Regions from separate parts of the Catenuloplanes atrovinosus genome, predicted to be linked through region 1. Evidence: riboswitches for the same ligand, from Rfam matches in the RefSeq annotation. Region 1 holds a riboswitch; each other region holds the start of a gene.
What was found. Region 1 has a riboswitch for cyclic di-AMP ahead of J2S41_RS31825 (coiled-coil domain-containing protein). Riboswitches for the same ligand answer to the same signal wherever they lie in the genome.

Region 1 (12,462 bases):
GGCTACGAGCGGGTGACGGTCACCTACACCGCGCCCTGACGCCCGGCACGGCGACGGCCGCCGGGAACCCCGGCGGCCGTCGCGAGCGGCGAGGTCAGTGCGCGGTGGAGTACCGCTCCTCGTTCGGCAGCAGGATCCACAGCGCGAGGTAGAGCAACACCTGCGGACCGGGCAGCAGACAGGACAGCACGAAGAGAAGCCGGACGGTGCCGGCACCGAGCCCGAAACGGCGGCCCAGGCCGGAGCAGACGCCGGCGATCCAACGGTTGTCGCGCGGCCGGGAGAGGCGGCGAGGCGACGAGGCCATGGTGCTCAACTCCTCAGTTCGTGGCACTGTGTGTTGTGCCGATGACTCAACGGTAAGAAACGGGCGCTAGTCCGTCGTCCGTCCCGAAGGGGATCTCTTCCGTCATTCCCGTAGGGAGTCGCCACTAAGCGGCCGATATCGGGTTGAGCGAGGCGTGACGCTCGCAGTGCTGACGGCCGGAGCCGCCGTCGAGACCGCCCGCCGGGACCGGCTGAGAGATCAGCTCCGCCGTGCCGGAGCGACCCGGATCGTGGAGCCGGACACGGCGGCGGACCTGGCCACGGTGCTGTGCGCCGGCACCGCGCCGGTCCTGCTGGTCGCCGCGGACCTGGTCGCGCACGACGCGGTGTTCCGGCACCTGGCCACCGAGCCGGGTGGGCAAGCGGTGGCGCTGACCGGCGCGGGGAAGCGTGGGCTCCGGCCGGTGATCGCGCGCGGCATGATCATCGGCGGCGCGGCGGACGGCCCGGCCGTGTTCCTCGGCGCGCTGCGGCTGGCTGGGACCGATCGCGCGCGGGCGGCGCACGCCGTGCGGCGCGCCGGGACGGACGACCTGGACGCGCTGCTGGAGCGCCTGGTCGCGGACGGCGCGCGGGTCCGTGCGTACCCGCTGCGGCTTTTGACGGCCCGGCGCTGCGCGAGCGGCGCCGAGGTGGCCGAGGCCGAGGCGGAACTCGCCGGGATCGACGAGGAGCGGGCGCGGCTGCGGCTCGCGGTGAAGGAGCGCGACGACTTCGTCGCCACGTTCCTGGTCAGCAGTTGGTCACCGGTGATCACCCGGGCGTGCGCGCGACTCGGGTTCACCCCGAGCGCGGTGACCGTGCTCTCCGTGCTCTGCGCGCTGGCGGCCGCGCTCGGCTTCGCGCAGGCGTCGCGGCCCGCCATGATCGCCGGTGCGGTCCTGCTCTACCTGGGGTTCGTGCTGGACTGCGTGGACGGGCAGGTGGCGCGCTACACCCGCCGGTTCACGCCGCTCGGCGGCTGGCTGGACACCATGGCGGACCGGGCCAAGGAGTACGCGGTCTACGCCGGCCTGGCCGCGGGCGCGGTGCGGCTCGGCCACGACGGCGCCTGGTGGCTCGCGGTCGCGGCGATGGCGGCGCAGACCGTGCGGCACGCGACCGACTCCTGGTACGCCACGCTGCACGACACCGCCGCGCCGCGCGGCCGGACCGGCGGCGCGCTCGGCCGGCTCTCCGACCGGGTGATCGCGGACGGCCGGTCGCCGGTCTACTGGCTGAAGCGCGTGGTGGTCTTCCCGATCGGCGAGCGCTGGGCACTGATCGGCGTGCTGGCCGCGTGCGCCGGTGGCCGCGCCGCGCTGCTCGCGGTGCTCGGCTGGGGCGGCGCCGCGCTGCTCTACACGCTGGCGTTGCGCGGGCTGCGGTCGCGCGCCATGCGGGTGAGCGTGCTCGCGACCGCCGACCCGGTCCCGGCGCGCGACGACGGGTGGCTCGCGCGGCGGCTCCCCGCGGTCACCGGCCCGCTGGACTGGCTGCTGCCGGCCGGGCTGCGCCTGCTCGAGTTCTCGCTGCTGATCGGCGCGGGCGTGGTCCACCGGGTGCCGCCGTGGCTGGTGTTCGCGCTGGTCTTCGCGGTGGCCATGCACCACTACGATCTGACCGCGCGGGCCGGTGCGGGCTACCGGCCGCGCTGGGAGCCGGGCTGGTCCGGGCGGTCGCTCGCGGTGGCGGTGCTGGGCGGCGTGGCCGTCCCGGCGGTCGCGGCCTACACGCTGATGGTGCTGGCCCGCCGGGTCAGCACCACCCGTACGCGCGATGCGCGGTTGCCGGGCGCGCCGCGCCCGGCGGGGGATGCTGAGCCCGATCTCGTCCCAGGAAGGCAGGCCCGCTGATGGGCTCCGTGCTCAGTGTCGTCGTGCCGGTCCACAACGTGGCGCCCTATCTCGTGGAGTGCCTGGAGTCGATCGCGGCGCAGACGTACCGCGACCTCGACGTCGTGCTGGTCGACGACGGGTCCACCGACGACAGCGGGCGGATCGCGGCCGCGTTCACCGCCCGCGACGACCGGTTCCGGCTGATCACCCAGCCCAATGCGGGGCTGGGCGCGGCCCGCAACACCGGGGTACGGCATGCGCGCGGCTCGCTGCTGCAGTTCGTGGACAGCGACGACGTGCTGCCCCGGTGCGCCTCCGGGCGGCTGGCCGCCGCGCTGGCCCGGACCGGCTCGGACTTCGCCACCGGGAACACGCTGCGCCTGGACTCGCGGGGCCTGCACCCGTCGCGCATGCACGCGCGGATCTTCACGCACACCCGGCTGCGCACGCACGTGACCCGCGACCGCGAGCTGCTCGGCGACCGTACCGCCTGGAACAAGGTCTTCCGCCGGGACTTCTGGGAGCGGCAGGGGCTGGCGTTCCCGGAGGGCGTGCTCTACGAGGACACGCCCGTGATGGTGCCGGCGCACGTGCTGGCCCGCGCGGTGGACGTGCTGCACGAGCCGGTCTATCACTGGCGGCGGCGCGAGGGCGACGACCGGTCGATCACCCAGCGCCGGGAGGAGCCGCGGAACTTCGCGGACCGGTACGCCGGGGTGGAGCGCGTCAGCCGCTTCCTGGGCGACGGCGGCTGGGAGGACCTGCGCGCCTGGTACGACGCCTCCGCCGTCCGCTCCGACCTGGCCTTCTATCTGCGTGTGCTGCCCGAGGCCGACGACGACTACCGCACGATGTTCCTGGACCGGTGCGCCGCGTTCCTGGACCGGGTGCCGCAGCGGGTGCTGGACGGGCTGCCGGCCGCTACCCGGGTGCAGTGGCACCTGGTGCGGCAGCGCCGCGTGCCGGAGCTGCTGACGGTGATCCGGGCCAGCCGGGACGGCCGCGTGCCGGTGGTCCGGCGCGGGTTGCGCCGCTATCACGCGCTGCCGTTCCTGGACGACGGCCTGCCGTATCTGCCTCGCCGGCTCTACCGGGCCCGCCGCGCGATGCCTCGGCGCCTGTCCGCCGCCGCGTTCAGGATGTTCACAGGAAGAGGTGCGGTCGTGAATCGGGCGTCGACCCCCGTCGATTACAAGATCAAATCGGAAGATTCGTCCCGATAAATGACGCGTAAAAACGGTCAAAGCGGCCAGCGGGGCGGTTGGGGGCGATTTCCGTAACCATGCGATTACGCCGTGAACATGGCACGTTTACCCGATGGGCTAGTTGAGATGATGCTCGTCACAGTGGACAGAGCTCGGGGGCCGGCTGAAGAAGTTGCGGGGAGGTGGCGGTGACTACCGTCGCGCTCAAAGACGTCACAAAGGTGTTCCCCGATGGAACTGTGGCGGTCGACAGGGTCAATCTCGACGTCGAGGACGGCGAGTTCATGGTCTTGCTGGGGCCTTCCGGCTGCGGCAAGTCGACGGTGCTGCGAATGGTCGCGGGCCTGGAGGATCCGAGCAGTGGTGTCGTGCTGCTCAATGGCGAGGTGGCGAATGAGATTCCGCCCCGCGATCGGCGCATAGCGATGGTGTTCCAGGATTTCGCGCTCTATCCGCACATGACCGTGAACGAGAACATCGCGTTTCCGCTCCGCCTCTCCGGCGTCGAGCCGGGACCGCGCGCGGAGCGGGTGGCGGACGTGGCCGGCGCGCTCGGCATCGGCGAGCTGCTCGGCCGGCGACCGGGCCAGCTGTCCGGCGGTCAGCGCCAGCGGGTGGCGATGGGGCGCGCGATCGTCCGCCGCCCCGGTCTGTTCCTGATGGACGAGCCCCTGTCGAACCTCGACAGCGGGCTCCGCGCGGAGCTGCGCGCGGAGATCTCCGGCCTGGTCCGCGAGCTGGGCGTCAGCACCATGTACGTGACGCACGACCAGGCCGAGGCGCTGACCATGGCGGACCGGGTGGCGATCATGCGCAAGGGCGTGCTGCAGGATGTCGGCACGCCCACCGAGGTCTACGGCCGGCCCGCGACGCTCTACGTGGCCGCGTTCCTCGGCAGCCCCAGGATGAACCTGATCGAGGCGTCCGTCTACGTGCACCTCGATCGGTACGTCGCGCTCAACCTCGGCGAGCAGGCGCTCTATCTGCCGTGGGACGACATCCGCGCGCGCGTGGTCTCGCACTACCACGGCGAGCGCATCGTGATCGGGCTGCGCGCGGAGGCGCTCACGCCGGTGGCGCCGGACGCGCCGGGCGACGTGCTCCAGGGTCGCATCCGCTACCTGGAGCACCACGGCCACGAGTCGCTGGCCTTCGTCGACGTGGGCGCCACCGCGGTGCTGGTCGACGAGCTGGGCGGCGCCGCGGTCGAGGTCGACCCGGAGCCGGTCTCGCCGATGCAGCGGCTGGGGCAGGCGGTGCAGCGGTTCACCGGGCGGTTCGGTGAGCGGGCCGAGCAGGAGCAGGCGGCGGGCGGCACCCGGACGAGCGTGCTGAGCGACCCGGGGCGGCACCACCGGCGCCCGGCCGAGCTGGCGGTCCGGCTGGCGCCCTACCCGGCGATCCGCCCGGGCAGCCCGCTGGCGATCGGCGTGCGGATGGACGCGCTGCACTTCTTCGACGAGCGAGGTGACCGGATCGACGTGGGCTGGCGGTGAAGATCAACAATGTGGGTCGAACGGCCCGGGACCGACGGACCCTTTGTGCGATCTCTTGTGCCGGACGGGCGACACGAAAGGTTCAACGTTTTCCCACGGAGGTGGGCTGACCGGCGATAACCTGGGAGAAGGGGCACCATACGAGGCGCCGCGCCCGGGGTTTGACACCGCCGAAATCCGGTTAACTTTCCGTTTCACAGTTAAATTGAGCGGGTGCTTGGTCTTCCACCTCACGTGACTGCCTGTCTGTTCGATCTCGACGGAGTCCTCACCCAGACCGCGCTGGTGCACAACGCGGCCTGGAAGGAGACCTTCGACGAGTACCTGAGCAGGCGCGCCGCGGCGGAGGGCATGCCCTTCGTCCCCTTCGATCCCGGCTCCGACTACCTCATGTACGTGGACGGCCGTCAGCGCGCCGACGGCGTACGAACATTCCTGGCGTCCCGGGGCATCGTGCTCCCGGAGGGCTCCCCGGACGACGGCGTCGACGCCGAGACCGTCAACGGCATCGGAAATCGTAAGAACGTCCTGGTGTTGAAGTACATCGCCGAGGGCAAGGTACTGGTGTACGACGGCTCGGTCACCTACCTGCATGCGGTGCGGGATGCGGGGATGCGGACCGCCGTCGTCTCCGCGAGCGCCAACTGCCGCGACGTGCTGCGCGCGGCCGGCATCGAGGATCTGCTGGAGGAACGGGTCGACGGTGTGGTCGCCCGGGCCGAGGGACTGCCCGGCAAGCCCGCGCCGGACACGTTCCTCGCCGCCGCGAAGAGGCTCGGCGTCGACCCTCGCAACGCGGCGGTTTTCGAGGACGCACTGGCGGGCGTCGAGGCCGGCAGGGCCGGCGGCTTCGGGTTTGTGGTCGGAGTGGACCGGGTCGGGCACGCGGACGCGTTGCGTGCCCACGGCGCCGACATCGTCGTATCGGATCTCGCCGAACTCCTGGACGGCGGCGAGCCCCGATAGGGACGGCAACCCGCCGGTGGTTCACCGACGGGCTCAGATCAACACTGAAAGGGATCGCTGTGATCCGAGAGCGGGCTTATCCGGTCGAGCCCTGGCATGTCCGCGAGACGCGGCTCGACCTCGACGTCCTGGCACAGTCGGAGTCCGTGTTCGCGCTCTCCAACGGCCACATCGGCCTCCGGGCCAACCTGGACGAGGGCGAGCCGCACGGTCTGCCGGGCACGTACCTGAACTCCTTCTACGAGCTCCGGCCGCTGCCCTACGCGGAGGCCGGCTACGGCTTCCCGGAGTCCGGGCAGACGATCGTGAACGTGACGAACGGCAAGCCGATCCGGCTGCTCGTCGACGACGAGCCGTTCGACGTCCGGTACGGCGACCTGGTCTCCCACGAGCGCGTGCTGGACATGCGGGCCGGGACGCTGGAGCGCGAGGTCGAGTGGGTCTCGCCGGCCGGCCGGTCGGTGCGGGTGCGCTCGACCCGGCTGGTGTCGTTCACCCAGCGCGCGATCGCCGCGATCGCCTACGAGGTCGAGCCGGTCAACGGCCCGGCCCGGGTGATCGTGCAGTCCGAGCTGGTGGCGAACGAGCAGTTGCCGCCCACCAAGCGCGACCCCCGGGTCGCGGCGCTGCTGGAGTCGCCGCTGCTGGCGGAGGAGGAGCTCACCCAGGAACTGGGCGGGCTGCTGATCCACAGCACCAAGACGAGCAAGCTGCGGATGGCCGCCGCGATGGAGCACGTGGTGGAGACCGAGGGCCGCCACATGGTCAAGACCGAGGGCAACCCGGACTGGCTGCGCACCACGGTCGCCTGCATGCTCGAGCCGGGTCAGAAGCTGCGGATCGTCAAGTTCATCGCGTACGGCTGGTCGTCGCGCCGCTCGGTGCCCGCGCTGCGGGACCAGGTCGGCGCCGCGCTGGCCAGCGCCCGGCTCACCGGCTGGGACGGGCTGGTCGCGGCGCAGCGGGAGTACCTCGACGCGTTCTGGGACCACTCGGACGTCAAGGTCGAGGGCGACCCGGAGGTGCAGCAGGCGGTGCGCTTCGCGCTGTTCCACGTGCTGCAGGCCGGCGCCCGGGCGGAGATGCGGCCGATCGCGTCGAAGGGGCTCACCGGCCCCGGGTACGACGGCCACACGTTCTGGGACTCGGAGACGTTCGTGCTGCCGGTGCTCACGTACACGCAGCCGGACGCGGCCAAGGACGTGCTGCGCTGGCGGCACGCCACCCTCGACCTGGCCAAGGAGCGGGCCGAGACGCTCGGCCTGCGCGGTGCCGCGTTCCCGTGGCGGACCATCCGCGGGCACGAGTGCTCCGCGTACTGGCCGGCCGGCACCGCCGCGTTCCACATCGCGGCGGACATCGCGGACGCGGCCCGGCGTTACGTGCTCGCCACCGGTGACGAGGACTTCGAGCACGACTACGGCTTCGACCTGCTGATCGAGACGGCCCGGCTGTGGCGTTCGCTCGGCCACCACGACCGGCACGGCCGCTTCCACATCGACGGCGTGACCGGCCCGGACGAGTACACGGCCGTGGTCGACGACAACATCTACACCAACCTGATGGCGCAGCTGAACCTCTACGCCGCGGCGGACGTGGCGCTGAAGTACCCGGACAAGGCCCGGGCGGCCGGCGTCGACGACGAGGAGATCGCCGGCTGGCGGGACGCGGGCGCGGCCGTGCACCTGCCGTACGACCACGAACTGGGCGTGCACCAGCAGTCGGAGGGCTTCACCCGGCTGCAGGAGTGGGACTTCGAGGGCACGCCGCAGGAGAACTACCCGCTGCTGCTCAACTACCCGTACTTCGACCTGTACCGCAAGCAGGTGGTGAAGCAGGCCGACCTGGTCCTCGCGATGCTGTGGCGCGGCGACGCGTTCAGCGACGAGGAGAAGGCGCGCAACTTCGCCTACTACGAGGCCCGGACGGTCCGCGACTCGTCGCTGTCCGCGTGCACCCAGGCGGTGCTGGCGGCGGAGACCGGCCACCTGGAGCTCGCCCACGACTACCTGGGCGAGGCCGCGCTGATGGACCTGCACGACCTGCACAACAACGCGCGCGAGGGCCTGCACGTGGCGTCGCTCGGCGGCTCGTGGATCTCGCTGGTGATGGGCCTCGGCGGCATGCGGGACCACGGCGGCCAGCTGTCGTTCAACCCGCGGCTGCCGGAGCGGATCACCCGGATGGAGTTCGCGTTGCTCTGGCGCGGGCTGCGGCTGCGGGTGGATGTACGCAGCGACGAGGTCACCTATTCGCTGCGTAACGGCACCGGTGAGAAGAGCATCACACTTGTGCACCACGGCGAGCTGGTGACGGTGTCGGCGGACAAGCCGGTGACGATGGGAATCCCGGAGCGGACCCACGTGGGGCCGGAGCCGCACCAGCCCGCGGGCCGCGCACCGGCCCGTCGTGCAAGCTCTCTGTAATTGACTGTTCGACAATTAGTATAGGAAAGGTCGCCCCGATTATCCGGGGCGGCCTTTTCGCATACCGTGTCGATGTGTCTCTATGGTTTCCTGTTATTGAGCGGGCACTTTGCGTCACTATAGGGAATTCTTAAGTTTCCGGATCTAGAGCGGTCGTCCTAGCAGCGACTGGGTAGTCTTGCCGCCGGTCGTCATCGGCGGGCGCGCCCGGTGCCCGTGGCGACCACCGCCAAATCGCTCAGCGAGTCGGGGAACCACGTTCGTGGGGTGAATCCGCGCCAGCGGTAGGGGTGTCGTTCCCATCCCGAACCCGTCAGCTAACCCGGCCGGCGGTTGAGGAGAGGAACATGATGCGCCTACGGCGAATAGCGGCACTCGCCGTGCTGCTGGCGAGCGTTGCCACCGCAGCGTTCGCAGCGCCCGCCTACGCGATCGACGAGGGCGGCACGGAACAGCTCAGGAAGCAGCTCGACGCGGCCAGCAAGGGCTACATCGAGGCGAAGAACAAGCTCGCCGCCTCGGAGAAGCGCCAGAAGGAGCTGACCGAGGAGCTCAAGACCATCGAGGCCGACCTCAAGAAGCGCGAGGAGACGGTGGGCGAGCTGGCCGGCCGGACCTACCGCAACGGTCGCCTCGCCCCCATGGTCGCGATGCTGAACGTCTCCGAGGGCAACGGTTTCATGGACCGTGCGACGTTGCTCGAGACCATGACGATCAACCAGGAGAAGCAGGTACAGAACCTGGTCGAGGCCAAGGACGAGGCCACCCGTGCGAAGTCTGCCATCGAGGCTGAGATCGGTGAGCAGAAGAAGCAGGTCGAGACCATGGACAAGCGGAAGAAGCAGGCGGAGAACGCGCTGAAGGCCGCGGGCGGCGGCGCCGCGGCGAACGTGCAGTCCGGCAGCGGCTCCGCGGCGGTCGCGGTCGCGACCGAGCGCGGCGCGGACGGCTCGTTCCCGGCCGAGAGCTGCACCGTGGACGACCCCACGACCGGCGGCTGCATCACCCCCCGCCTGCTGCACGCCTACCAGCAGACCAAGTCGGCCGGCTTCAACCACTTCGTCTCCTGCTATCGCAGCGCCGAGGACGGTGGTGAGCATCCGCGCGGCCGGGCCTGCGACTGGTCGGCGCAGGCGAGCGGCTTCGGCGGCGTCGCGTTCGGTGCGGACAAGGCCTACGGCGACAACCTGGCCAACTTCTACATCAAGAACGCGGACCGGCTCGGCGTGCTCTACGTGATCTGGTACAGCCGGATCTGGCTACCGTCGAGCGGCTGGCAGTCGTACGCGGGCGGCGGCACCCCGTCCGGTGACCATACGAACCACGTGCATCTATCCGTCATCTGACGTGACGAAGGAGCCCGCGGCACGCGCCGCGGGCTCCTTCGTCACCAGACCCGCACCTCGCCGTACGGAATCAGCGTGACCGGCCCGGTCAGCCCGTAGGCCTGGCGCGGCGCCACGCCGTAGACCGCCGGATCGGCGACCCGCAGCCGGTTGTTCAGCGTGGTCGCCACCTCCACCTCGATCGTGTTCCGGCCCTCGTGCAGGTACGGCCCCACGTCCGCCACCGGGTTCAGCGGGCTCACCGGCACCGCGCGCCCGTTCACGGTCACCCGGGCGGTGTCGAAGACCTCGCCCAGGCCGAGGTACGCCCCGGCGCACGCCGGCACGTCCACCACGGCCGTGTACCGCCCGACGCCGGACACGTCCGCCAGCCCCGGGAGCTCTGTCCACGGCCGCAGCCCGTCCAGCTCCACCGTGTGCGTCACGGAGAGCGTCTCGGTCGCACTGGACCCCGGCCGCCAGTCCGCCACCCGCAGCGTCCACCGGGTGAGCGGGATCGGCGCCGGCACCGCCGGGATCGTCCGGCTCACGGTCCGCCCGTCGTCCAGCGTCGCGGTGTACGTGCCACCGGTCGCGGCGCGCAGCGTCAGCCCGCGCTCCGTGGCCAGCACCCGGTCCGCGGTCGTCGCGGTCACGTGCCGGTTCGCCGCGCCGGGCGCGTCCAGCACCACGATCGCCGACTCGCCCGGCTGCAACGCCACCCGCATCGTCACCCGGTCGCCGTCCGCGGTGTAGACCGCGATCCGCTCACGCGCGCCGGTCCACGGGTCGATCCGGTACGGCACCGCCGTCCGGCTCGACCGCTGCAGCGTCACGTCGTGGTCGATCGCGGCCACCGGCGGCTTGACCGTCTCCGCGTGCTTGCCGTTGACCAGGTAGTAGTAGTCGGTCCCGCGGTCCACCCGGTGCCCGTGCAACAGCGTGGACGTCCGCGCGTAGGAGACGGCCGGCCGCAGCCCGAGGCTCGCCAGCGCGGCGCCGACCTCGGTCTTCGCGGCCACGGTCCGTACCCGGGGCAGCGCGGTCAGCTCGGCCAGCAGCGCGCGCAGCGCGACGTCCTCGTCGCCGGTGGCCCGGCCCGGCACGGTGGCGGCGGACCAGTCGCCGAGCAGCACGACCGGCAGGCCCTGCCGCGCCAGCGCGAGGATTCGGCGCGCGGACGGCAGGTCCAGCGTCGCGGCCGAGCCGGAGAACGGGTCCGGCTCCACCAGCAGCACCCGGTAGGCCGGGCCGTCCGGGGCCAGCCGGCCGTCGCGGACCGTCGCGCTGGGCAGCGCCAGCAGCGGCGCGCTGATCATCTGGTGCGTCCACCCGGACGGTACGCCGTCCGAGGTGAACCAGGACGCGCCGATGCCGGTCTTGCTGTAGCCCTTCTGCCGGAAGACCGCCGCGTCGACCCGGTTCACGCCGATCCGGCCGGCCAGGTGCACCCGGCCCAGGTAGGCGGCCACGTCCGGCGCATGCCGCCAGCTCGGCTGCCGTGGGCCCCACGACTCGGCGTAGCCGATCGCGCCGGAGTACGGCGTGAACGCGGCGAAGCCGGGCCAGGCCGCACCGGGCGCGGTCGCGTACGAGAAGCCGTGGAACACGGTCTGGTTCAGCCCCGCCGCGTACGCGCCACCCATCGTGCGCAGCAGCCTCTTCCACGTGGTGTTGTAGGCGCCGCCCTGGTACGCGCCCGCCTCGCAGGACAGCAGCGCCCGCCCGCCCATGTCCCGCCCACCGGCCAGGCACCGGTAGTCGTCCAGGTTCTTGAACCCCAGCGACTCGCCCTCCGGCACGTCGACCACGGCGGACGCCGCGATCGCGTCCGTCTCCAGCCCGTACGGCTGGGCCCGGAACGTCAGCCCGAGCGAGTGCGCCCAGCGGGTCAGCGGCACGAAGTGGTGCTCGGTGAACAGATCGGAGATCGTCTGCCAGTAGTCCGCGCGCACCCGGCGGCTCGTCGCCGCGTCGAACGCGTAGACCGTCGCCTCCTTCACCCGTACCACCGCGGGCAGGTAGGGGCGCAGGTCGTACCCCCGGCGACGCTGGAATTCGGTGAGCATCGCGGGCGTCCAGTTGAGCGCGTGCGTCTCCAGCTCGATCGAGTCCTCGAAGAGGGAGCCGCCGGCGCGGCGCAGCAGCGCCCGGATGCGCGGCGTGAGCAGCCGCGCCTCCCAGAAGTCGATCACCGCCTGGGTGCCGGCCGCGCTGAAGTGGTCCACCACGTACGCGTCCGGGCTGGTGTGCGGCCCGGACTCCGGCTCCTGCCCGGACCCGCGCTGCCAGTAGGCGAGCACCAGGTAGTCGCCGTCGGCCGGCGCGGTCCAGGTCAGCCGCCCGTCCGTCACGCGCGCGGTGAGGTCGGTGACGGAGTCCGCGGCCAGCCCGGTCTCCTTGCGCGTGGCGTTGGCCGGGTCCACCCGCACCGCCTGCACCGCGATCAGCGTCTGCCGGGTGACGGACGGCGCGGCGGCGGTCACCGAGGCCGGCACCGGGCCGTCGAACGTGCCGCCGGCCGCCACGGTGGCCACGCCGTGCGCCAGCTCCTGCACCGCGGCCGGGCCGTCCGGCGTGACGGTCGGGACCGCGGCCGGCCAGGACGGGCCGATCGTCAGGTCGATGGTGATGCCGCGCCGGGCGGCCTGGTCGAGCGCGGCCTCGACGCCGCGGGTCCACGCCGCGGTGCCCCAGCCGTGACCGGCGGTGTCCAGCGCGGCCTTGTCCCGCACGCTGTGGTGCACGGCCGCGATCTCCGCGCCGCCGAACCCGGCCGCCGCGATCTGGTCCACCTCGCGCCGGATCTCCGCGGGGTCGACCAGCCCGTCCGGCCACCACCAGCGGAAGTACGGCCGTAACCCGGTCGCGGGACGGGCGAAGTCGTTCCGGCCGGTGTC
Region 2 (5,357 bases), 840 kb from region 1:
CGATGGCCACCGCGTCAGCGATGGGCAGGGCGGCGCGGGATGGGTAGGGTCGCCTGCGGGGTACGGGAAACCACAGCTCGGGGGAGGCGATGTGGCGCGCGGCGGCATCTTCTGCGTGGAGGGTCAGTGGCACCGGGACCTCTACGAGCGAGGCTCCGTCATCCCCACGCTGGAACTGCTGGAGCGCCTGCGCCGGATTCGGTTCATCTACCGTGACGTGGCCACCCCCGAGGAGCTGAGCTACTTCCTCGACCGGTGGCTGCTGAAGCAGTACAGCGACTACCGCGTGGGGTTCTTCGCCATGCACGGCGAGCCGGGCCGGCTGTGCCTGACCGACAAGGCCGCGGTCGAGCTGGACGACGTGGCGGAGCAACTGGCCGGGCGCTGCCAGGACAAGCGCCTCTACTTCGGGTCCTGCTCCGTGCTGAAGGCCTCGGACGCCACGCTGCTGGACTTCCTGGACGTCTCCGGCGCCGCGATGGTGTGCGGCTACACCCGCGAGGTCGACTGGGTGGACTCGGCCGCGTTCGAGACCGTACTGCTGGACGTGCTGGCCAACGGCGCGATGGTGAACGCGGCGGAGAAGCGGATGGGCTCCGGGCCGTGGCGGGAGCTGGCCGCCTACCTGGGTTTCCGGATCGTCTACGCGAACGGGCGCACCTGGCGGCCGGGCACGCGCGGGCGGGTGCCGGTGCAGGCCACCGCGGTGTGAGAAAGGGCGGGCACCCGTGGGGTACCCGCCCTTTCGCGCCGTGCCGCCTATCTGACCCGGCCGTAGCCGTACGGCGGCATCATGTTGATCGGTGCGATGGTGAGCACCTCGCCCGGCCGGGGCGCGTGGATCACCTTGCCGCCGCCGATGGCGATCGCGACGTGCGCCAGATCGCGGTAGAAGACCATGTCGCCCGGCTTCACCGCGGAGGCGGGTATGTGCGCCACCACGTTCCACTGCATGGCCGCGTTGTGCGGCAGCGACTTGCCGGCCGTCGCCCACGCCGCCTTCACCAGGCCGGAGCAGTCGAATCCGTTCGGGCCCGCGGAGCCGTAGATGTACGGCTTGCCGAGCTGCGCGTAGGCGAACTGGACCACGCTGCTCGACCCGGCGGGCGCGCTCGGGACGGCGCCGCCACCGTTGTTGCCACCACCGCCGTTGCTGCCACCGCCGCCGTTGTTGCCGCCGTTGTTCACCGGCGTCCGCGCGGCCGCCTCCTCCTGCTCCCGCCCGTACGCGGCCTTGCGCAGCGAGTACAGGTTCTTCAGCTCGCCCTCGATGCCGGCCCGGCGCTTGGCGGCCTCGTCCCGCTGCGCCTTCTGCTTCTTCTCGGCGGCGTCGAGCTTGGCCTTCTCCTCGGCGTACTGCGCCTCGGTGGCGGTGTAGACGGCGACCTCGTCGTTGCGCGTCTCGGCGAGCTGCTCGAGCACGCTGAGGCCGGCGACCAGGTCCTGGCTGTCGGTGAGCGTGAGCAACGTGTTCGCCTCGCCGAAGCGGCCGGACTTGTAGGCCCGATTGGCGAGCTGGCCGACGGAGGTGCTCGCCTCCTTGACCTGCTCCTCGAGCGCGGCGGTCTTGTCGCTGAGCTGCTTCGCGGCGGCCTGGGTGGCCTTCAGCTCCTCATTGAGCTTGTTGTAGGACTCGATCACGACTTCCAGCTCGTGGGAAGCCTTGTCGATCTGCTTGGTGAGGTCGGCGCTGGACGGCTCGGCGTGGACGGCGGTGGCCGGCGCGAGAACGCCGACCGCGATGGCCGCCAGCACGGTGGCGCGCAGGATCGCACGCGAAGCTGACAACGGGGTGGACCCTTCTTCCCTGCCGCCTACCGGGTTAGCTGACGGATTCGGGCCAGAAGGACGCCCTACCGCGCGTGCGCACGGATTCACCCCGGATGGGACTCTGATGGGTCCCCGGTTCGCCGCAACACCGCTCGAGGGCCACGCCGGGTGGGCCCGGCAGGACCGGCGATCGGCGGGCTCGATTCCGGACGGTGCGGGGGTGCACCGCCGGCCGAGGCCGGGCGATTCGGCGGCGCCGGGCTGGCGTCATTCCGGGGGGAGTGACTGCGGACCAGGTCCGGCCCACCCACGGTAACGACCAAATCGGAGTATCGAAAGGGTGACGGCGGTCATCTGTGGGCTTTCGCCGAGAATGGGGCAAATTTCGTGATAGCGGAGAGTAAAGGAATGCCTTCTTGGAGTAATTGATCGATGCGGCGGCGGTGATGAACGCGCGGAATACGCAATTTGCGAGTTCTTGCGGACGCTTCCCGTTCCACTTCTCGGGCAAATGCGTATAAACGCCACAGGAAATCGTCTGCCGCGCAGCCCTGACGGGTGGAAATCTGCCAGGTGGCAGATTGCCCCCTTCCCATTAGTGGCGTGCGGTTGGGAGTATGGCCATTGGGGAGGTCTCAGGGTTCTCCCGCAAGGGAGACGCTTCTCGGCACGGGAGCCCAGGCGATTTTCCCGCAGCGCGCGCTAACGCATCACGTGATCCTCGGAGTCCACGCCACAGGACTCCGGAGATCGTCTTTCCCCGGGGGCGGGGAAAGCCACCGCGGCGGACGCGGGGTGGTGACCGGCGGCAACCGGAAACACCACCCGCGATCGCCGTAAACAACAGACCAACTCCTAAAGAGCCGCAGGAGGACTCCGATGGAGAATAGCGCTCGTTACTCGCCGCGTTCAACCCGTCGCTACGTATCTCCCGGTGCCGCGCCGAGCACCCGGGTGGCGTTCGAGACGGCCGACGTCATCGTCACCCCCGAGTACTTCGAGGTCGGCGGCCGGCGCTGGCCGACCAGCGAGCTGGCAGGGCTGCGCACCGTGCGAGGCCCATTCGACCGGCTCACGGTGCGTGCGGTGGCCGCCTCAGGGGTGAGCCTGCTGGCGGTCTTCGCGGCACTCAGCTTCGGCAACGGTCTCCAGGGGCTCGGCCCGGCCACCTACGTCGTGCTCGGCGCGGCGGCGCTGGTGCCGATGCTGCTCGGCGTGGTCGGCAATCGCACCCGGCCGCGCGTCTGGGAACTCTGGGGCGATTACCACGGCATGACGGTCCGGCTGTTCGTCAGCGACAACGAGAGGCAGTACGGCCAGATCTCCCGCGCACTGGTGCGCGCACAGGAGGTCGCGAAGCTCGGTGCCGTCCGGGCGCCGGTGTCGTCGATCGACCCGTACAGCATGTGAGTCGAAGCACGATGTCCGTGCCCGAGTGACAATTCCGGACCGGGGTGTGGCGGCACGACACGACCCCTTCAGATAGCCCGCTGGTTCACGGACCACATTGGGAGATCATGGGCGCGCTTCCCCGGGCGCGCCCATGACCATGGCGCCTTTGGCGGTTCCGGCCGGAAAGGCGCTTCGTCATTCGCCGCCGACGATTTCCTTGATCATCGCCAGTGACTCCGCCGGGTCCAGCGCCTTGTCCCGCAACTCGCGGAAGACGTCGAGGTACGGCCGGACCTCCTCGGGGCGGTCGATGACCTCGTCGGTGACCGCGTTCTCCACGAACATGACGTCCGCGTCCTCCGGGTCCGGGAACTGCAGGATCGCGAACGGCGCCACCACCGGCGGCGGGCCCGCGCTGAACGGCAGCACCTGGATCGTGATGTGCGGCGACGCGCTCAGCGAGACCAGGTGGGTGAGCTGCTCCGGCGCCCGCTTCGGCGCGTGCGCGATCCGGTGCAGCACGGCCTCGTCGATGATCGCGGTGATCCGGGGCGGGCGCCTCTTGTTGAGGATCTCCTCCTGGCGCCGGAGCCGCACGTTGATCCGGGTGTCCCGGTCGTCCTCGTCCATCGGCCGCACCGGCGCGCCGCCGGCCGCGAAGCCGCGGGTCTGCAACAGCGTGGGCAGCGTGGTCGGGGCGAAGTAAAGCACCTCCACGCTCTCGTCCTCCAGCCCGATGTAGGCGTAGTAGGACGGGTTGACCCGGTCGCGCAGCGTCGACCACCAGGTGCGCAGGCGCGAGTTGCGGGCCAGGCCGAGGATCTCCTCCACCCGGTCGGGCTCGGTGATGCCGTACAGCCCGGTCAGCGCGCGGGCGTCGATCGTGGAAATGCCGACGGTGCCGGCCTCGATGCGAATCACCTTCGACAGCGACCAGTCCATGGCGGCCGCCACCTCGGCGCGGGTCTTGCCGGCCGCCTCCCGGGCCGCCTTCAGCGCGTGGCTGAGGCGCCGCCGCCCCATCGAGGGGCCCTGTCGCGCCGCAACCGTGCGCTTCGTCGACCGTGGTCCGTGGCCTGGGTCTTCGCTCTGATCGTGTGTCATCGCGTAGCCGCACCTGACTAGGGGTGGTCAGACCATCTGGGTGACCATTTTGTTGATCATTTCGAGGGACTCGCTGGGGTTGAGTGCGAGCTTCTGCAGTCGGGCGAAGGTCTGCCGGTAGGTCTCGACCTCCGCGGGCTGGTCGACCAGCGCGACCGTCGGCGTCGACTCGATGTAGACGACGTCCGGCGTACCGGCCTCGAAGGAGAGCAGGTTGAACTGCCCGGTCGCGCCGTAGCTCTCCGCCGTGAACGGCAGGATCTGCAGCGTGACGTGATCTTTCGTGCCGTCGGTGCGCAGCCGCTCCAGCTGCTCACGCAGCACCTGCCGGCCGCCGATGTGACGATGCAGGCTCGCCTCGTCCAGCACGACCTGCAGCGTCGGCGGGACCGGGCGGGAGAACAGCTCCTCCTGGCGGCGCAGGCGCAGGCCGACGCGGACCGCCACGTCGTCCGGCTCGACCTGGGACGGCACGGCGGCGCTGATGTACGCCCGCGCGTACGACTCCGTCTGGAGCAGGCCGGGCATGCCGATCGGCTGGAAGACACGCAGCGTGGCGGCCTCCGCCTCCAGGCCGACGTAGTCGTAGTAGGCGCGCTCGCGGTCGAAGATCTCCCGGTACTGCACCCACCAGCCGCGCTGGCGGGCCAGCCGGGCCAGGCCGAGCAGCTCCGCGACGTCGTCCGGATCGTCGACGCGGTAGTGCTGGAGCAGCGCCTTCAGATCATTCGTCGAGATGGAGACGGTGCCGGCCTCGATGCGGATCAATTTCGACAGGGACCAGTCCATCGCCTCGGCGGCCTGCTCCTGGGTCAGCCCCGCCGCGTCGCGCGCCGCGCGCAGCCGGGCCCGGAGCTGCCGCCGGCCGCCCGAAGGGCCGTGGGCGGTGGACATGGCGCCTCCTTGCGCTCACGGGCACGTCGCCCGCTGTGACGGCCGCTACTTTACGGCCGCCCGGGAGGTGCCCTCGCGGGCACCGGCTTGTCGGTGTCACCCGGCAGACCTGATATTGCGACGTGCCATGTGCCTGCCCTGCATGGTCCACATGCGACCTGGCTATCCAGCCGTGGCCGGCTGCCACCCGGCCACTT
Region 3 (5,357 bases), 590 kb from region 1:
ACCCTCCAGCCATGTCGCCAACTGATCCGCGCTGCTGGCCTCCCGAAGGACCGTCTCGTACATGCTCGCCAGGCGACGCGGGTTATCCAGGTCGTACACCGCCTTACCCGACCAGTTCAACCGCCGGTCGAGCCGCACCATCCGTCGGCCCGTGCAGATCCGCCAAATCCGCCACCACCACATACGGTCGCTGATCCCCATATCGAGACCCAGCAGGCGCCCGCACACCCTCAGCGCTCATGGCAACGCCCCCTCCCACCAGCCACCCCACACAACGATAGTCCTCTCACCCACCCGCCGAGGGCAGCGCAGAACGCCACGAAGCAGCACAACCTGGACCGAAGACGCTCAACAATCGCTCGACCAGGTCGTCTATCACCACATGGAGGCTGCGGGCGCTACCCACGCGCCCGCTGATCTACCAGTCTGATGGCACGTTGGTGGCACGCAGCCGGCTCTTCGGCGCGGAGCGCGAGAGTCGCGTCGCCGCCGAGCGGGTAACGTGTGCCGATCTCATCGGCGACGGTCGATACCGCTGCCCCCAGGTCACCGATGAACGCAACCACCGGGACGTGGGGTTTCCGGGGCTCGGCCCCGGAGCAGAATGCGAGAAGGCCCCGGCTCGCGCACTCCGCGAGCAGGGCTCCGACGACGAGCGGGTGACGGGAATCGAACCCGCACTGTCAGCTTGGGAAGCTGATGTTCTGCCATTGAACTACACCCGCGTGGTGCGGACCCACTCTACCTGGTTGCCCGATCCGTACGCGAGCGCCTATGCCTGTGAGTCGCCGGAGGCGGCGATGACGATTTCGACGGAGGGGGCGTGGTCGCGCCAGACCTGGACGGCGGGGCGGGCGGTGGTGTCGGTGGCGAGGGGGGTGGCGCCGCCGCGGCCGTGGCGGGCGAGCATGGCGACGTCGATGGTGAATTCGTAGAGGCGCCAGTCGACGTGGGGTTCGGCGCGGAGGTCGCCGGCGAGGCGGGTGATGCGGGCGAGGTCGGTGACGGCGTGGGCGTGGCCGGCGAGGTAGGCCTCGTCGTCGCTGTCCTCGGGCGGGAAGCTGTGCAGCGCGTAGCGGCCGTCGCGGTCGAGGTCGCGGCGCTTGGGGGAGTCGACGATGAAGCAGAAGAGGCCCTCGTCGGTGATGACGGGGCTGACGGGGTGGACGCGGGGGCCGCCGTCGGAGCGGACGGTGGCGAGGTAGCCGAGGCCCGGACCGTACTGCTGCATGAGGGAGCGGATGGCGGCGGCCAAACCGGGCTGTGACGAGGCGAAAGCGGTCCAGGTAGCCATGCCGCAATCCTATCGAACATGCGTTCTAACGGCCAGCTTGGTTAAGGTGTCCGGATGCTGCTTTCCGACCGGGATCTGGTCGCCGAGATCAAGGCTGGCACGCTGGCGCTCGATCCGTTCGAGGCCGCGCTGGTCCAGCCGTCCAGCATCGACGTGCGGCTCGACCGGCTGTTCCGGGTCTTCAACAATCACCTGTACACGCATATCGACCCGTCCGTGCAGCAGGACGATCTCACGTCCGAGGTCGAGGTGCCGGTGGGTCAGCCGTTCGTGCTGCACCCGGGGGAGTTCGTGCTGGCCTCCACGCTGGAGGTGATCTCGCTGGGTGACCAGTTGGCCGGGCGGCTGGAGGGCAAGAGCAGCCTGGGCCGGCTGGGTCTGCTGACGCACTCGACGGCCGGCTTCATCGACCCGGGCTTCAGCGGCCACGTCACGCTGGAGTTGTCGAACGTGGCGAATCTGCCGATCACGCTGTGGCCGGGCATGAAGATCGGGCAGCTGTGCATCTTCCGGCTGTCGTCGCCGGCCGAGCATCCGTACGGCTCGGAGGTCTACGGCTCCCGCTACCAGGGCCAGCGCGGCCCCACGCCGAGCCGCTCCTGGCGCAACTGGCGCACCTGGCCGACGGCATGAGCGCCGCCGGCATGAGAGTCGCCGGCATGAGAAAGGCCGGCATGAGAAAGGCCGGCATGAGAAAGGCCGCCCTGCAGGGCGGCCTTCCACGTCGTACGGGTTAGAGCGGGCTGCCGAAGCTGTGCACCGGCATCGCGTCCATCTTCATCATCCGTACCGGTTCCGCCGGGTTGGGTGCGTGCACCACCCAGCCGTTGCCCGCGTACATGCCGACGTGACTGAGGTCGGCGCGGTAGAAGACGAAGTCGGCCACCTGTAGTTCGTCGCGGCTGACCGACTTCATCAGCCCGCGCTGCGCGGCCGCGTTGTGCGGGAAGGACATGCCGATCTGCGCGTACGCCGCGAGCATCAGGCCGGAGCAGTCGAAGGCGTCCGGGCCGGCCGCACCCCAGACGTACGGCTTGCCGATCTGCGCGCACGCGAACTTGATCACGACGCTGCGCTTGCCGCCGGGGTACTCGTACGGGCAGGGCGCCGGGGCCAGCTCGCCGCCGCCGCCGTTGCCGTAGACCTGGAGCCGGAGCTTCTGCAGCTCGTCGACCTTGGCGTTGATCTCCTTGGTCTTCTGGCTGAGCTCCGCCTCCTGCGTGGTGAGGTCGGCGATGAGCGCGTCCAGCGGCGCCTTCTCCGCCTCCAGCTGCTCCTTCAGCTCGACGACCTCGGCGATGTCGCGGCCCTGGGTCCGGGCGAAGTGGTCGAGCAGCTCCAGCTGGTTGGTCAGCGTGGTGGGCGAGCCGGTCAGCAGGATGGATCCGAGCGTGCTCGCCGGGCCGGTCTTGTACTCCTCCGCCGCGATCACGCCGACCCGGCCCATGACCAGGTCGACCTCCGCCTGCAGCGGCTGAATCCTGGTGCCCAGCACCTCCGCCTGCTTTTTCTTCTTCTGCAGCTCCTGGCGGGTGGAGTTGTGCTTCTCGATCGTAGGCTCGAGCTCGGTCCACGCCTCGTCGATCTGCTTCTCCACCTCCGCCACGGTCGGTTCCGCGTGGGCGGCGGTGCCGCCGAGCGTGACCACCAGGGCGGTGGTCAGCGCGCACATCGCACCGACTATGACGGACCGATTTCGGAGTGCGGCAATGCCTGCCACCGAAGTCTTGCTCCCTCGTGTCCCTGACCGCCTACCGGGTTAGCTGACGGGTTCGGGCGGGTGAGGCCGGTGCAGAAGCGCTCACCACAGGGTCATCGCCCTACCGTCGGTGGGTGGCCGACGGATTCACCCCAAGTGCGCCTTGGGTCCCCGGTTCATCCGAGTGAATGATTCGGCGGTGTCAGGCTCGCGGCGACCGGGGGTGATCGCGCGTCGTCGAGCCTGGCGATCCCCAAGATTAGAGAGGCAAAACGGACGCCGCAAGCCGATCTACCTCAAAAATCGGTACGTACAAACGCCGTCGCGGTACGTTATGCAACTGTCCGTTAATTGATCGTCACGTATACATCGTCGATCTGGCCGGCATATTGATCGTTGTTGGCCGTCACACTCTTCCCGCCGATTCGCAGCGGCTCGGTATTCGCGATGGACAGCCGGACCGGGAGCTTGACGGTGCCGCGCGCCGCCCCGTCGACCCTGATCGACAGCGTGCCGCGGTTCCGCACGCATCCGACCGTGTGCCACCGCCCGTCGGCCACCCGCACCGGCGCGATCACCCGGTAGATGCGGGTCGGGCTGGCCACCACGCAGCTCGGCCGGCCGGCGATCCCGTCCACCTGCAGCTTGTACTGGGTGCCGCCGCCGACCGAGAAGCCCTTCTGCAGCACGTTCGCGCCGGCCGAGGTGTCGGTGGGCCGCATCAGCACGGACGCGCCGTACTGGAACCGCCGGGTGCCGGGGTTGAGCGCGGCGGGGTGGCCGCCCTCCAGGATCGCGCGCGGGCAGTTCTGCGGCAGCGCGGTGCAGCGCGCCGGGAAGGCCGCGGCCCAGCCGGCACCGTGCCGGGCGAGGCCGAGCACGCCGCCGACCGCGGTCCGCGCGCGCATGCCGTACCGGCCGGTGAGGTCCAGGAACTGCCGGCCCGCACCGCCGTCGAACGTGTACCGGACCGCGATCGGCCCGGCCGCGGCCCGCGCCACCTCGGACGGAGCCGAGGTGGTCTCCTCGTCCACGAAGGCCTCCGGCGAGAACACGGCGGCCGAGCGCGAGGGTGAGGGGGAGGCCGGCGGCGCGGACGCCGTGGAGGACGGCGACGGCGCTGGCGACCCGCCGGACACCACCACCGCGCCCGTGAGCAGTGCGAGCACCGCACCTCCCACGGCGACCGCAGCCACCCGGCCGGTCAGCATTACTGGCATACGGCGTGAATCCGACATTCCCCCATTGTGGGTATTGCCGGTCCCGCCGCCCGGCCCACCCACCGCAGCCGGCCGCAAAAATCATGCAAAAGCAGGAGCCCTCGCCGGTACGTCCGGCGAGGGCTCCACTGCGAAACGGCGCGGCGTCAGCCGTACCGGCGGAAGCCGACCACCGGCATCACGTCGATGCGCAGCACCTCGACCGACATGCCCGGCTGCGGCGCGTGCACCATCATGCCGTTACCGAGGTAGATGCCGTCGTGGCTGAGGCTGCTGTTGAAGAACACCACGTCGCCCTTCTGGGCCTGGTCCGCGGGTATCGACGTCCCCATGTTCCACTGCGAGACGGTGCTGTGCGGCAGGCTGATGCCGGCCGCCGCGTAGGAGAACGCGACCAGACCGGAGCAGTCGAACGAGCCCGGGCCGGCCGCGCCGAACACGTACGGCTTGCCGAGCTGCGCACACGCGGTCGCCACGACGGTCGCGGCCACGCCGCTGGCGCCGGAGGACGAGCAGTTGCCGTCGGAGGGCGAGGTGCTGCCGCTGCTCGGGACGTTGGCCACCGAGCCGTACGCCTCCTCCTGCAGCTTCTCCAGCTCGTCGAGTTCCTTCTCGACCTGCGTTTTCTTGTCCGCGAGCTCCTTGTCCCGCTTCTCCTGCTCGGAGACGACCTTGTCCAGCGCGGCCTTCTGCTTGTCCATCTCGCTGCGGGCGGCGGTGACGGCCTCGATGTCCTGCCGCTCGCCCTCGGCCAGCCGGTCCAGGTAGATCAGCTGGTCCGTCAGCGCGGTGGGTGAGCTGGTCTGCAGGATCGAGTTCAGCCCGGACGCGGGACCCGCACGGTACGACCGGTTGGCCATCACGCCGACCTTGTCGACCGCGGCCTTCATCTGGTCGTTGAGCGGCTTCATCTTCGCTTCGAGCTCGGACCGCTTCTTCTGGTTCGCCTTCAGGTCGTTGTGGACCTTGTTGTACTCCTCGATCGTCGGCTCGAGCTCCGCCCACTTCTCATCCATCTGAGCCTCGATCTCCGCGAGGGTGGGCTCAGCATGAGCGGGGGTGGAGAGCAGCGTCAGGCTGAAGAGAACAGCCGCGCCGGCCGAGATTAAAGCGCGCGTCAACACACGATGGGGACGCAACGAGA

Region 2: another riboswitch for cyclic di-AMP. It lies ahead of J2S41_RS27870 (C40 family peptidase); the one in region 1 lies ahead of J2S41_RS31825 (coiled-coil domain-containing protein).
Region 3: another riboswitch for cyclic di-AMP. It lies ahead of J2S41_RS34440 (C40 family peptidase); the one in region 1 lies ahead of J2S41_RS31825 (coiled-coil domain-containing protein).

Annotation. Positions count from the first base shown of each region.
Region 1 covers NZ_JAVDYB010000001.1:7,141,645-7,154,106, reverse strand. The annotation lists gene J2S41_RS31860 (DUF4230 domain-containing protein) at 1-39, shown strand, start outside; gene J2S41_RS31855 (PspC domain-containing protein) at 95-307, opposite strand; gene J2S41_RS31850 (CDP-alcohol phosphatidyltransferase family protein) at 462-2,162, shown strand; gene J2S41_RS31845 (glycosyltransferase family 2 protein) at 2,162-3,367, shown strand; gene J2S41_RS31840 (ABC transporter ATP-binding protein) at 3,538-4,845, shown strand; gene J2S41_RS31835 (HAD family hydrolase) at 5,059-5,811, shown strand; gene J2S41_RS31830 (glycoside hydrolase family 65 protein) at 5,871-8,237, shown strand; cyclic di-AMP (ydaO/yuaA leader) riboswitch at 8,455-8,585, shown strand; gene J2S41_RS31825 (coiled-coil domain-containing protein) at 8,588-9,583, shown strand; gene J2S41_RS31820 (glycosyl hydrolase) at 9,625-12,462, opposite strand, start outside.
Region 2 covers NZ_JAVDYB010000001.1:6,300,947-6,306,303, reverse strand. The annotation lists gene J2S41_RS27875 (DUF6642 family protein) at 92-712, shown strand; gene J2S41_RS27870 (C40 family peptidase) at 760-1,788, opposite strand; cyclic di-AMP (ydaO/yuaA leader) riboswitch at 1,797-1,941, opposite strand; gene J2S41_RS27865 (DUF6232 family protein) at 2,725-3,180, shown strand; gene J2S41_RS27860 (helix-turn-helix domain-containing protein) at 3,358-4,185, opposite strand; gene J2S41_RS27855 (helix-turn-helix domain-containing protein) at 4,294-5,160, opposite strand.
Region 3 covers NZ_JAVDYB010000001.1:7,735,769-7,741,125, reverse strand. The annotation lists tRNA gene J2S41_RS34455 (tRNA-Gly) at 655-725, opposite strand; gene J2S41_RS34450 (pyridoxamine 5'-phosphate oxidase family protein) at 773-1,294, opposite strand; gene dcd (dCTP deaminase) at 1,349-1,927, shown strand; gene J2S41_RS34440 (C40 family peptidase) at 2,028-2,966, opposite strand; cyclic di-AMP (ydaO/yuaA leader) riboswitch at 3,029-3,202, opposite strand; gene J2S41_RS34435 (LamG domain-containing protein) at 3,341-4,162, opposite strand; gene J2S41_RS34430 (C40 family peptidase) at 4,360-5,229, opposite strand.